Linked DNA regions of Variovorax paradoxus. The main gene of each other region encodes a partner of the protein of the gene in region 2 in a complex. Links are inferred from orthologs where the notes say so. Each region holds a gene or a part of one and is shown on either strand. Other genes may lie near its edges.

Region 1 (3,521 bases), 2.8 Mb from region 2 along the record:
CGCCCACCGAGCGCGTTTGCACCGACACGTCGCGCACGAAGAACGCCGAGCGGGCTCCGCCCACCATGGCATGGCCCACCGTGAAGCCCCGCGCATCGGCATCGTCCTGGAACAGGCGCAGCGGCGGCCCCGAAAGCCGGAACACGAGATGCATCCCACCTGTGGGGAGCACGTGTTCGCGCGCGCCCGGCCGCCCCTCGTGCGGCCCATCGGGCGCGGAGGCCCACAGCAGCCGCACGAAGGGGCGCAGATGGGGGGAGGGTGGTCGGGTCAGCTGCATGACGCGGGAAGTGTCTGCCGAGCCGCCACGCGACGCAATCACCGCGCCCGCGAAATCCCCGGATGCGACGCTCGCGCTAGCATCGCTCCATGAGCAAGCCTTCCACGACCCTGATCCACCACCCCTACGTCCCGCCCGCCACCTTCGCCGCGCCGCAGCCCGGCGTGTTCAAGGCATCGACCGTGTTCTTCGCCGACGTGGCCGCCATGCGCGCGCGCGACTGGCGCACCAAAGCCGGCTACACCTACGGCCTGCACGGCACTCCCACCACCTTCACGCTGGAAGAGCGCCTGGCCACGCTCGAAGGCGGCACCGAATGCCTGCTCGTGCCCAGCGGGCTGGCGGCCATCTCGCTGGTGTCGTTCGCCTTTCTCAAGACCGGCGACGAGGTGCTGATTCCCGACAACGCCTACGGCCCCAACAAGGCGCTGGCCACCGGTGAGCTGGCGAATTTCGGCATCACACACCGCATGTACGACGCGATGAATCCGGCCGACCTCGCGGCCAAGCTGTCGGAGCGCACGCGGCTGGTCTGGGTCGAGGCGGCGGGCTCGGTGACGATGGAGTTTCCCGACCTGCCCGCCCTCGTCAACGTCTGCCGCGCGCGGGGTGTGATGACCGCGCTTGACAACACCTGGGGCGCGGGCCTGGCCTTTGCGCCTTTCGACTTCAACGACAGCGGGCAGGGCGTCGACATCTCGGTGCATGCGCTCACCAAGTACCCGAGCGGCGGCGGCGACGTGCTCATGGGCAGCGTGATCACGCGCGACGAGCGGCTGCATCGCGCGCTCAAGCTCACGCACATGCGCATGGGCTTCGGCATCGGCGTGGGCGATGTCGAGACGCTGCTGCGTTCGCTGCCCAGCATCGCGCTGCGCTATGCCGCGCACGACCGTGCGGCGCGCGAACTGGCCGGCTGGCTCAACGGCTGCGACGAGATCGCGCAGGTGCTGCACCCCGCGCTCGAAGACTCGCCCGGGCACGTGCACTGGCGCGCGCTGTGTGGTGAGACCAACCTGGCCGCAGGCCTGTTCTCGGTCGTGTTCGACGAGCGCTACAGCACCGAGCAGGTCGACCGCTTCTGCGACAGCCTGCAGCTTTTTCGCCTCGGCTATTCGTGGGGCGGCCCCATCAGCCTGGTGGTGCCGTACGACATCGGCTTGATGCGCGATGCCTCTGTGGCGCGCTGGCCTTACAAGGGAACGCTCGTTCGTTTTTCGATCGGCCTTGAAGACGTGGAGGACCTGCGCGCCGACTTGCAGCAGGCGCTGGCGCGGATGTAAAAAATCGCTTCTCGCTCTCTGGGAGCGTCATTGGGTACCGTCTTGGGACTGCACCGTTATCGCTTACAGTAGGCCACGCGCAGTCACCCTGACTGCCTCGCCCAAGGAGAAGCAGTGGCAACACCCAATTACGGCTACGAGAAGCGCCAGAAAGAGCTGGCCAAGAAGAAGAAGAAGGAAGAAAAGCTCCGGGAAAAGGCGAACCGCAAACTCAATCCGAGCAGCGACGGCTTGGCCCCCGGAGACCCGGAAACCGACGTGGCCTCGCTCGAACGCGATCCACCCACGGTGCCCGAGTTGCCCACCAAGAACGGTTGATCCGCTCCTGGCGTACCCATCAAGAAGCCGCCGCAGGCCTGCGCCTGCGGCGGTTTTTTTATTTCGGCAGCAGCTTGCGCAGCTCGGGCCAGACGTTGTCCAGCAGTTGAGGCTGTGCCGCGGCGGTCGGGTGGATGCGGTCGGCCTGGAACAGCGAGAGCGCATCGGGCGCATCGGCCACGCCCTTGAGCAGGAAGGGCACGAGCGCGGACTTGGTCGCGCCCGCTACCTTGGAGAACACCGCCTCGAAGCGCCGCGTGTAGTCGCCGCCGTAGTTCGGCGGCACCTGGATGCCGACGATCAGCACCTTTGCGCCCGCAGCCTGCGCGGCCTTGGTGATCTGCATCAGGTTGCTTTCGGTGTCCGAGAGTGGCAGGCCGCGCAGCGCGTCGTTGGCGCCGAGCTCCAGCACCACGTGGCTGGGCTTGTGCTGTGCGAGCAGCGAGGCAAGGCGCGAGCGCCCGCCGGAGCTGGTGTCGCCGCTGATGCTGGCGTTGACCACGGTGGCCGCGATCTTCTGCTGCGCAAGCCTTTTTTCCAGCAAGGGTACCCAGCCTTCGCCGCGCTTGAGGCCGTACTCTGCACTCAGCGAATCGCCGAGCACCAGGATCACCGGCTTGCCAGCCATCGGTACCTGGGCCTGAGCCTGGGCCTGCGCCGCGGTCGTCCATAGCCCCGCGCTGCCGAGCGCGGCGGTGGTCAAGATAAAGTCACGTCGATTCAAAACCAAAGCCTTTCCATGTCCCAACCCCCGTCTGATGCAATTGTCGCCGTCGAGCATGTCTTCAAGTCCGTCACCGATTCGGCCGGCACGCTGGACATTCTGCAGGACATCGATTTCACCCTCGGCGCGCGGGAAACCGCGGCCATCGTCGGCGCCTCGGGCTCCGGCAAGAGCACCCTGCTCTCGATCATCGCGGGGCTAGACACACCAACGCGCGGCACGGTGCGCATCGCCGGCGAAGACATCTTCGCCATCGACGAGGACGAGCGCGCCGCCGTGCGCGCGCAGCGCGTGGGCTTCGTGTTCCAGAGCTTCCAGCTGCTGGGCAACCTGAGCGCGCTCGAAAACGTGATGCTCCCGCTGGAGCTGGCCAACCGAAAAGATGCGCGCAAGGCGGCCACCGAAATGCTCGGCCGCGTCGGCCTCGGCCAGCGGCTCGGGCACTACCCCAAGGTGCTCTCGGGCGGCGAGCAGCAGCGTGTGGCGCTGGCCCGTGCCTTCGTGGTGCAACCGGCGCTGCTGCTGGCCGACGAGCCCACCGGCAGCCTCGACTTCGCCACCGGTGAGCAGGTGATGCGGCTGATGTTCGACCTCAATCGCGAGCTCGGCACCACGCTCGTGCTCGTCACCCACGACCGGGGCATCGCAGCCCGATGCGAGCGACGCATCACCATCGAGGCCGGTCGTGTCGCACTTAATGAAAAAGTGGCTCTGGCGCCCGCCTGACAAGCGCAATAAGCTATTAAACATAAGTAAATAGCCAGCCACACAGGAGATATTCATGGAGGAGCTTCCGCCCGACGCCGCCCTGGCGCTGCAGCGCGGCAGGATGATCGAGGCCATCAAGATCGTGCGCGCCCGCACGGGCGTGGACCTCAAGTCGGCCAAGGACGCTGTCGATCGCTACGCCGACAGG
Region 2 (4,663 bases):
TCTGCCGTCACCACCGAGCCGGCACGGTTGACGAGCTGGTTGCGCGTGGCCTGGTCGTTCTTTTCGAGCAGGTCGTGCAGCTTCTGCGGATCGAGCCCCGCGACCTTGCACAGCTTGCCGAAGCTCTGCTGCTCGGGCGTGAGCTGGCCCCAGCCCTGGCGCCCCAGGTACTCGGCGATGTTCTGGCGGCCGGGCAGTGCGGGGTATTCGTCGACGTAGACGAAGCGCGGCAGCTTCCCGATCACCCAGGCCTGCGCGCGGGCGAGCGCGGGCGTGTCGTTGGAGATGGACAGGGCCATGTCTTCCAGCTCGGCCAGCATCTGCTCCTGCTTGTCGCTGAGCTCGGCGCCCGCCACGGCCAGCGCCTTGCGCAGTGCCTGCGCCGCCTTGACTGCGCCCGCCGACCACTTGATGTAGTCGGGGCTCATGATCATTGCGGCGTCGAAGGCGTCGGCCTCCTGCTCGAGCGTGGCCTTCGCTGCTTCCTCGGCGACTTTTTCGGCGGCGGCCTTCACGGCCGGCACGATCTTGCGGACCTTGCCCTTGATGTCGCTCACGTCGAGCGACAGCGCCGTGAGCCCTTCGAGCCCGGCCCAGCGTGCCGTGCCATAGCCGCGAGCTGCGGTGACGTGGCGCACGCCTGCCGCGCGCGGCAGGATCTCGACAAGCTCCGCCTGCTCGCTCTCGTCCAGGCTCCAGCGCGTGAAGACGACCGGGGTGTCGCCGGTGCACTCTTCCAGGCGCCGGTGGCGGGGAAAGTCCTTGATGGGGCTGAGTTCGGCCAGGCCCTCTGCGGGGTTCAGGCTGTGGAGTGCGCGCAGCAGGTTCGATTTGCCGCTGTCATTTCGACCGAGGATCGCCGTGATCTGTGTGGAGTCGATGAGGCCGCTGTCGTTGATCGAGCGAAAGTTGGTGATCTGGAATGACGCCAAGCGCATGTAGAAAGATTCTTCCGAGTGAATTGAATACGGGGTCGGGGAATGTATTGCATTCCACGACCCCGTTCGGCTCGACCCCGAAGAAAAAAATGGCTACTCGGCAGCGCGTCGCAGCGTGTCGACCACCGGGCGCCGCAGCACATCGCGCAGGCCCCACCATCCCGCGCCCAACGCCAGCACCGCGCCGGCCAGCGCGCCCGCCACCGGCACGATGGGCGAGGCAGTCCAGGTGAACTCGAACACAAAGCGCGCCAGGGCCCAGCCGATCACCGAAGCCACGATGCTCGCGAGAAAACCCGCGAGCAGCCCGACGCCCACCAGCTCGGCGCGCTGCACCTGTCGCAGCAGGCTGGCGCGCGCGCCCACCGCGCGCATCACCGCGAACTCGCGCGCCCGCTCCTCGCGCGTGGCCGTCACCGCCGCGAACAGCACCACCAGCCCGGCCGCGAGCGTGAAGCCGAACAGGAACTCGACCGCCCGTATCACCTGGTCGAGCACGCGCTGCACCTGGTTGATGGTGGCGCTCATGTCGACGTTGGTCACGTTCGGGTAGCTGCGCACCAGTGCATTGTCGAAGCCCCGTGTCTCGGGCGCGCGGAAGGCGCCCATGTAGGTGGTAGGCACGTCGGCCAGCGAGGCCACCGTGTACATCACAAAGAAATTGGCGTGCATCGAGCCCCAGTCGACCTTGCGCAGCGAGGTGATGCGCGCCTCGTTCTGCATGCCGCCGATGTCGAAGCGCAGCGAGTCGCCGAGCTTGAGGCCCAGCGTTTCGGCCAGGCCTTCTTCCACGCTCACCTCGCCCGGCGCATCCGGCGTCCACTTGCCCGCGGTGATGGTGTTGTGCGCGGGCGCATTCACGCTGTTGCTCAGGTTGAACTCGCGGTCCACCAGGCGCTTGGCGCGGTCTTCGGCGTAGTCGTCGGGCGTCACGGGCTTGTCGTTGATGGCGATCAGCCGGCCGCGAATCATCGGGTACCAGTCGAACTTGCCCACGCCCGCGTCGCGCAGCGACTTCTGGAAGGCATCGCTCTGGTCGGGCATGACGTTGATGACGAAGCGGTTCGGCGCATCGGGCGGCGTGGCCTGGCGCCAGCTCGCGACGAGGTCGGTGCGCAGCAGCACCAGCAGCACCAGCGCCAGCAGGCCGACCGACAGCGCGCTGACCTGCACCACCGCGTACGCCGGCCGCGCCGAAATCTGCCGCGTGGCCAGCACCAGCCAGCGCGGCGCCGTCGTTTCGTTGACGCTGCGTCGCAGCACCTTCACCGCCAGCCAGCTCAGCAGCGCGAACACCGCCACCGCACCCGCGAAGCCGCCGACCGCGATCAGCCCCAGCTTGATGTCGCTGCTGGCCGCCATCAGCAGCGCCGCGAAGCCCGCCACGCCAACGCCCAGCACCGCGAGCGATGCCGGCTTGAGCCCGCCCACGTCGCGCCGGATCACGCGCAGCGGCGGCACTCGGGCCAGCTGCAGCACAGGCGGCAGGCCGAAGGCGAACAGCAGCGTGAGCCCCATGCCGAGCCCGAAGGCGACGGGCCACAAGGTGGCCGCCGGCAACGCGGTTTCGACCAGCCCCGCCAGCAGCAGCACGAACACGTAGTGCACCGCGAAGCCGATCGCCACGCCCAGCCCGCTGGCCCCGATGCCGATCACCGCGAACTCGAAGGAATAGGCCACGGCGATGGTGCGCTGGCTCTGGCCCAGCACCCGCAGCATCGCGCAGTCGTCGAGATGGCTGGCCGCGAAGCCGCGCGCGGCCAGCGCCACCGCCACGGCCGACAGCAGCGCCGCAAGCAGCGCGACCAGGCTCAGGAATTTCTCGGCGCGGTCCAGCGTCTGGCGCATCTCGGGGCGGCCGCCCTCGAAGGAATCGAGCCGCACACCGCGCAGCTCGCCTTTCTTGATGGTGGCGTCGGCCCAGTCGCTGAAGCGTTTCACCGCCGCGTCGCTGCCTGCCACCGCATAGCGATAGCCGACGCGGCTGGCGGGCTGCACGAGCCCGGTGCGCGGTACGTCGGCCTGGTTGAGCATCACGCGCGGAGAGAAGCTCATGAAGCCGGCGCCCCGGTCGGGCTCCAGCGTGATGACGCGGCCGACGCGCAGGCCGGTGTCGCCCAGCAGCAGCGTGTCGCCGACCTTGAGCGCGAGCGAGTCGAGCAGCGAGGCATCGACCCACACCTCGCCCGGCGGCGGAATGTCGCGCGTGACGGCGCCCTGCCCGTCGATGGTGGTGGAGGTCTGCAGGTTGCCGCGCAGTGGGTAACCAGCGGCCACGGCCTTCAGCGCCACCAGCTTGCTGGCGCCGCCCTGTGCGTCCCCGGCTCGCGCCATGGTCGGAAAGCCGTAGGTGCCGCTGCCTTCCAGGCCCAGCGATTTCGCCTGCGCCACGAAGGCCTCGGGCGTCGGGTTGTCGCTGACGATCACCGCGTCGCCGCCCAGCAGCTGGCGCGCGTCGCGCTTGAGCCCGCCCTGCAGGCGGTCGGCGAAGAAGCCGACAGCCGTGAGCGCGGCCACGGCCAGCACCACGGCAACGATCAACAGGCGCAGTTCGCCGGCGCGCAGGTCGCGCCAGAGCGTGCGCCAACCCAGGCGGAGGGAGGCATTCATGCGCGAACGATAGCCGACGCTCAGGGGCGCGGCTGGATTCAAGGGTTATTGCGCCCTTTCGGGCCTTGATCCCGACAGGATGCTGTCGCATGATGCGACAAACGTATCCCGTTTGTCGCAAACCGGGCACTCCCGGCAAGCGAAAAACGAGGCCATAAAAACAGCCCGTTGTCAGACCCGTCCTTCCCCAAGGAGTGTCGATGCCCCGATGTCAGCGTTTGCAGATCGTCGGCCTGTGCCTTGTCGCAGGCATGCTGGCGAGTGCCTGCGATCCCAAGGTCCCAACGCCGAAGGCCGACAGTGGCACCACCGGCGCGAGTCCGACGGGCATCAAGCCCGCCGAGTCCGGCGACAAGGTCGAATCCTCCGCTTCCCACAAAGGCCCGTCCGAAGGCGGCACAGCCATCGGCGGCATGAGCGGCCCGGGCGGTGGCGGCTCTTCCGGCGGCGCGGCGCCCGCGCCGAGCGGTGGCGACGGCACTGCGGCGCCCAAGTAGCGCGGCCAGCCTGATTCATTCAATCAATCAAGTTTCCCGGCAAAAAAAGAAGATCACGATGAAACACCCCACTTCACCGCTGCAGGAGGTCACGTCATGGACATGAACCGCCGGCAATTCTTCCGCGTCAGCAGCGCGGGGCTGGTCGGCTCCAGCATCGTGGCGCTCGGCTTCTCGCCGACCGCCGCGCTGGCCGAGGCCCGCAACTTCAAGCTCGCGCGCACCACCGAGACCCGCAACACCTGCCCGTACTGCTCGGTGGGCTGCGGGCTCATCATGTACAGCCTGGGCGACAAGGCGAAGAACGTGGTGTCCGACATCCTCCACATCGAGGGCGATGCCGACCACCCCGTGAACCGCGGAACGCTATGCCCCAAGGGCGCGGGCCTGCTCGACTTCGTGCACAGCCCCAACCGCCTGAAGTACCCCGAGGTACGCGAAGCCGGCAGCACCGAGTGGAAGCGCATCGGCTGGAACGAGGCGCTCGACCGCATCGCCAAGCTGCTCAAGGCCGACCGCGACGCCAACTTCCAGACCACCAACGCCGAGGGCAAGACCGTGAACCGCTGGACCAGCAGCGGCATGCTCTGCGCCTCGGCCTCGTCCAACGAAACGGGC
Region 3 (3,724 bases), 2.8 Mb from region 2 along the record:
GGGTCGGTCACGCCGTCGAGCACCAGCAGCAGGGGCACGGTGCCGGCCTCTTCGAGGCCTTCGAGCAGTTCGTCGAGCGAGCGGACCTGGGCCACGGGTTCGACCCGCGCTACCACGCCCTGATGGCCGTGGCTGCCGCTGAGCTTGGACAGCCGCAGGCCGTCGGCCTCGACCAGCCGCACACCGGCCTCCTGCGCACGCGCAATGAACTGTTTCATGCGCGCATCGCGCCGGCTGGCGTCGAACATCACTTCGAGCACCGATTTAGGCGCGGTCTTGATGCGCACGCCCACGGCATGGAAGCCGAAGATCACTTTGGGGGAAGACATCCCTGGATTATCCCTACCCCGGGGCCTGCCCCTTTCGCGTGGTCAGGCGATCGGCAAACCACTGAGCGCGCGGGTGCGCTCATCGTGCAGTTCCTGCACAGCCAACGCGCTCGGATGCACCTTCGCGCCGTTGCCCACGCTCTCCAGGTACTGGCAGGCCGCATGGCCCTCGGCTGCCTTTTCGTAGCGCGCGATCCAGGCGTCGCGCGCAGGCAGCTTCTCGGGCGACACCGGCCATATGCCCGGCTGGGGCCGCATGTGTTCGCCGATGCCGATGCGCCAGGGCTTGGCGCTCACCCGGGCACGAAAGCATTTCTGGTTGCGGCACATGCGTGCGTAGACCTTGTCGACGCCCATTGCATGAAAGCAGTCGGCCACCGCGGTGTCGGCCGGATCGAAGACATCGTGCATCGCCAGCACCCGGAAGCCCGCGGGCGTGCGATAGATGCGCAGATGCCAGTCGGGGTGCTGCTGCATGAAGCGCCCGATGCGCTCGGCCGCCCGCTTCTCGGGCGCAGGGTTGCCGCTGTGCTCGCCACGCTTCTTGCGCTGGCCGATGACCCAGGCCACGACGAAGACCACGATGCCCGCGATCAGCCCGCCCAGCCAGGTCTTGGCAGCCCAGCCGCCGACCACCCCGGCGATCAGCGCCGGCACCAGCGCAAAGCCGAACACGCTGCCGCGCAAGGGCTCCTCGAAGTCGATGTCGACGAACAGCACGTCGGGCGTGTTGAGGCAGCGCGCGCCGTAGGTGTTGCGCGTGATGACGGTGTCGCCCTGGCGCTCGACGATTTCCTCGCGGATCGGCATGCCGTCGGCGCCGTTGTAGGGCATCTTGCGTTCGCGGCGCTCGAGCTTCTCGCCCTTGTGGACGATGCGGTCGAAGGCATCGCGCGTGCGCTGGTCGGCGTGCGCCTGCGCGGCCAGCGGGCTCTCGTCGGACCAGCCGAAGCGGCGCACGGTGAACTGCTTGCCGCCCACGCTCTCCTGGATACGGCCTTCGGCCCAGAACTGGGGAACGATCATCGACTCAAGCCTTTCCGGCAATCAACAACCAGGCCATGACCGCCGCCAGCACGATGATCAACGCCGGCAGCCATTTGTAGCCGTCGCCATGTACGCGGCCCGGTTCGTCCATCGGGCGGCGGGGCATGTGCTGGGTCAGGGGGCTGAAACTTCCGAGCGCCGGGTCGTCATGGTTGTCGACCAGCCGCTTGGCCGCAGACAGGCTCAGGCCCGTGGCTTCGCGCGTGAGGCGGATGGCCTCGATCTTGTTGCCCTGCGCCAGGGCTGCGAGTGCGATGGAGGGCATGGAGGCGAAGCCGCGGTCCTGCATGGCGGCGGCAGGCGCACCGCGTCCGCGGGCATCGCCTTCCCCTCGCTCCAGCCTGTCGGCGTAGCGATCGACAGCGTCCTTGGCCGACTTGAGGTCCACGCCCGTGCGGGCGCGCACGATCTTGATGGCCTCGATCATCCTGCCGCGCTGCAGCGCCAGGGCGGCGTCGGGCGGAAGCTCCTCCATGAATATCTCCTGTGTGGCTGGCTATTTACTTATGTTTAATAGCTTATTGCGCTTGTCAGGCGGGCGCCAGAGCCACTTTTTCATTAAGTGCGACACGACCGGCCTCGATGGTGATGCGTCGCTCGCATCGGGCTGCGATGCCCCGGTCGTGGGTGACGAGCACGAGCGTGGTGCCGAGCTCGCGATTGAGGTCGAACATCAGCCGCATCACCTGCTCACCGGTGGCGAAGTCGAGGCTGCCGGTGGGCTCGTCGGCCAGCAGCAGCGCCGGTTGCACCACGAAGGCACGGGCCAGCGCCACACGCTGCTGCTCGCCGCCCGAGAGCACCTTGGGGTAGTGCCCGAGCCGCTGGCCGAGGCCGACGCGGCCGAGCATTTCGGTGGCCGCCTTGCGCGCATCTTTTCGGTTGGCCAGCTCCAGCGGGAGCATCACGTTTTCGAGCGCGCTCAGGTTGCCCAGCAGCTGGAAGCTCTGGAACACGAAGCCCACGCGCTGCGCGCGCACGGCGGCGCGCTCGTCCTCGTCGATGGCGAAGATGTCTTCGCCGGCGATGCGCACCGTGCCGCGCGTTGGTGTGTCTAGCCCCGCGATGATCGAGAGCAGGGTGCTCTTGCCGGAGCCCGAGGCGCCGACGATGGCCGCGGTTTCCCGCGCGCCGAGGGTGAAATCGATGTCCTGCAGAATGTCCAGCGTGCCGGCCGAATCGGTGACGGACTTGAAGACATGCTCGACGGCGACAATTGCATCAGACGGGGGTTGGGACATGGAAAGGCTTTGGTTTTGAATCGACGTGACTTTATCTTGACCACCGCCGCGCTCGGCAGCGCGGGGCTATGGACGACCGCGGCGCAGGCCCAGGCTCAGGCCCAGGTACCGATGGCTGGCAAGCCGGTGATCCTGGTGCTCGGCGATTCGCTGAGTGCAGAGTACGGCCTCAAGCGCGGCGAAGGCTGGGTACCCTTGCTGGAAAAAAGGCTTGCGCAGCAGAAGATCGCGGCCACCGTGGTCAACGCCAGCATCAGCGGCGACACCAGCTCCGGCGGGCGCTCGCGCCTTGCCTCGCTGCTCGCACAGCACAAGCCCAGCCACGTGGTGCTGGAGCTCGGCGCCAACGACGCGCTGCGCGGCCTGCCACTCTCGGACACCGAAAGCAACCTGATGCAGATCACCAAGGCCGCGCAGGCTGCGGGCGCAAAGGTGCTGATCGTCGGCATCCAGGTGCCGCCGAACTACGGCGGCGACTACACGCGGCGCTTCGAGGCGGTGTTCTCCAAGGTAGCGGGCGCGACCAAGTCCGCGCTCGTGCCCTTCCTGCTCAAGGGCGTGGCCGATGCGCCCGATGCGCTCTCGCTGTTCCAGGCCGACCGCATCCACCCGACCGCCGCGGCACAGCCTCAACTGCTGGACAACGTCTGGCCCGAGCTGCGCAAGCTGCTGCCGAAATAAAAAAACCGCCGCAGGCGCAGGCCTGCGGCGGCTTCTTGATGGGTACGCCAGGAGCGGATCAACCGTTCTTGGTGGGCAACTCGGGCACCGTGGGTGGATCGCGTTCGAGCGAGGCCACGTCGGTTTCCGGGTCTCCGGGGGCCAAGCCGTCGCTGCTCGGATTGAGTTTGCGGTTCGCCTTTTCCCGGAGCTTTTCTTCCTTCTTCTTCTTCTTGGCCAGCTCTTTCTGGCGCTTCTCGTAGCCGTAATTGGGTGTTGCCACTGCTTCTCCTTGGGCGAGGCAGTCAGGGTGACTGCGCGTGGCCTACTGTAAGCGATAACGGTGCAGTCCCAAGACGGTACCCAATGACGCTCCCAGAGAGCGAGAAGCGATTTTTTACATCCGCGCCAGCGCCTGCTGCAAGTCGGCGCGCAGGTCCTCCACGT

The links.
Region 1: the proteins of NWF24_RS05540 (region 2) and NWF24_RS18720 are in contact, whole or in part, in a cryo-EM structure (PDB 9GE8), measured with the Escherichia coli proteins. The link is inferred for Variovorax paradoxus from one-to-one orthologs.
Region 3: the proteins of NWF24_RS05540 (region 2) and NWF24_RS18715 are in contact, whole or in part, in a cryo-EM structure (PDB 9GE8), measured with the Escherichia coli proteins. The link is inferred for Variovorax paradoxus from one-to-one orthologs.

The regions. Positions count from the first base shown.
Region 1 is NZ_CP102931.1:3,926,127-3,929,647, reverse strand. Bases 763-3,521 are described here. They hold NWF24_RS18720 (arylesterase), read right to left. Parts: upstream 2,585-3,521; coding sequence 1,940-2,584; downstream 763-1,939. Other genes in these bases: NWF24_RS18710 (ribosomal protein L7/L12), read left to right, coding at 3,387-3,521; NWF24_RS18715 (ABC transporter ATP-binding protein), read left to right, coding at 2,621-3,331; NWF24_RS18725 (hypothetical protein), read left to right, coding at 1,678-1,881; NWF24_RS18730 (PLP-dependent transferase), read left to right, coding at 763-1,563. Also shown: NWF24_RS18735 (AraC family transcriptional regulator), read right to left, coding at 1-280; more of NWF24_RS18730, read left to right, coding at 370-762. UniProt on the Escherichia coli protein: TesA is a multifunctional esterase that can act as a thioesterase, lysophospholipase and protease.
Region 2 is NZ_CP102931.1:1,161,226-1,165,888, reverse strand. The notes cover bases 791-3,929. They hold NWF24_RS05540 (ABC transporter permease), read right to left. Parts: upstream 3,549-3,929; coding sequence 1,032-3,548; downstream 791-1,031. Other genes in these bases: NWF24_RS05535 (hypothetical protein), read left to right, coding at 3,749-3,929; NWF24_RS05545 (ATP-dependent nuclease), read right to left, coding at 791-938. Also shown: more of NWF24_RS05545, read right to left, coding at 1-790; more of NWF24_RS05535, read left to right, coding at 3,930-4,045.
Region 3 is NZ_CP102931.1:3,924,411-3,928,134, forward strand. What follows is about bases 763-3,724. They hold NWF24_RS18715 (ABC transporter ATP-binding protein), read right to left. Parts: upstream 2,618-3,724; coding sequence 1,907-2,617; downstream 763-1,906. Other genes in these bases: NWF24_RS18705 (hypothetical protein), read right to left, coding at 763-1,355; NWF24_RS18710 (ribosomal protein L7/L12), read right to left, coding at 1,360-1,851; NWF24_RS18720 (arylesterase), read left to right, coding at 2,654-3,298; NWF24_RS18725 (hypothetical protein), read right to left, coding at 3,357-3,560; NWF24_RS18730 (PLP-dependent transferase), read right to left, coding at 3,675-3,724. Outside these bases: 23S rRNA (guanosine(2251)-2'-O)-methyltransferase RlmB, read right to left, coding at 1-329; more of NWF24_RS18705, read right to left, coding at 372-762.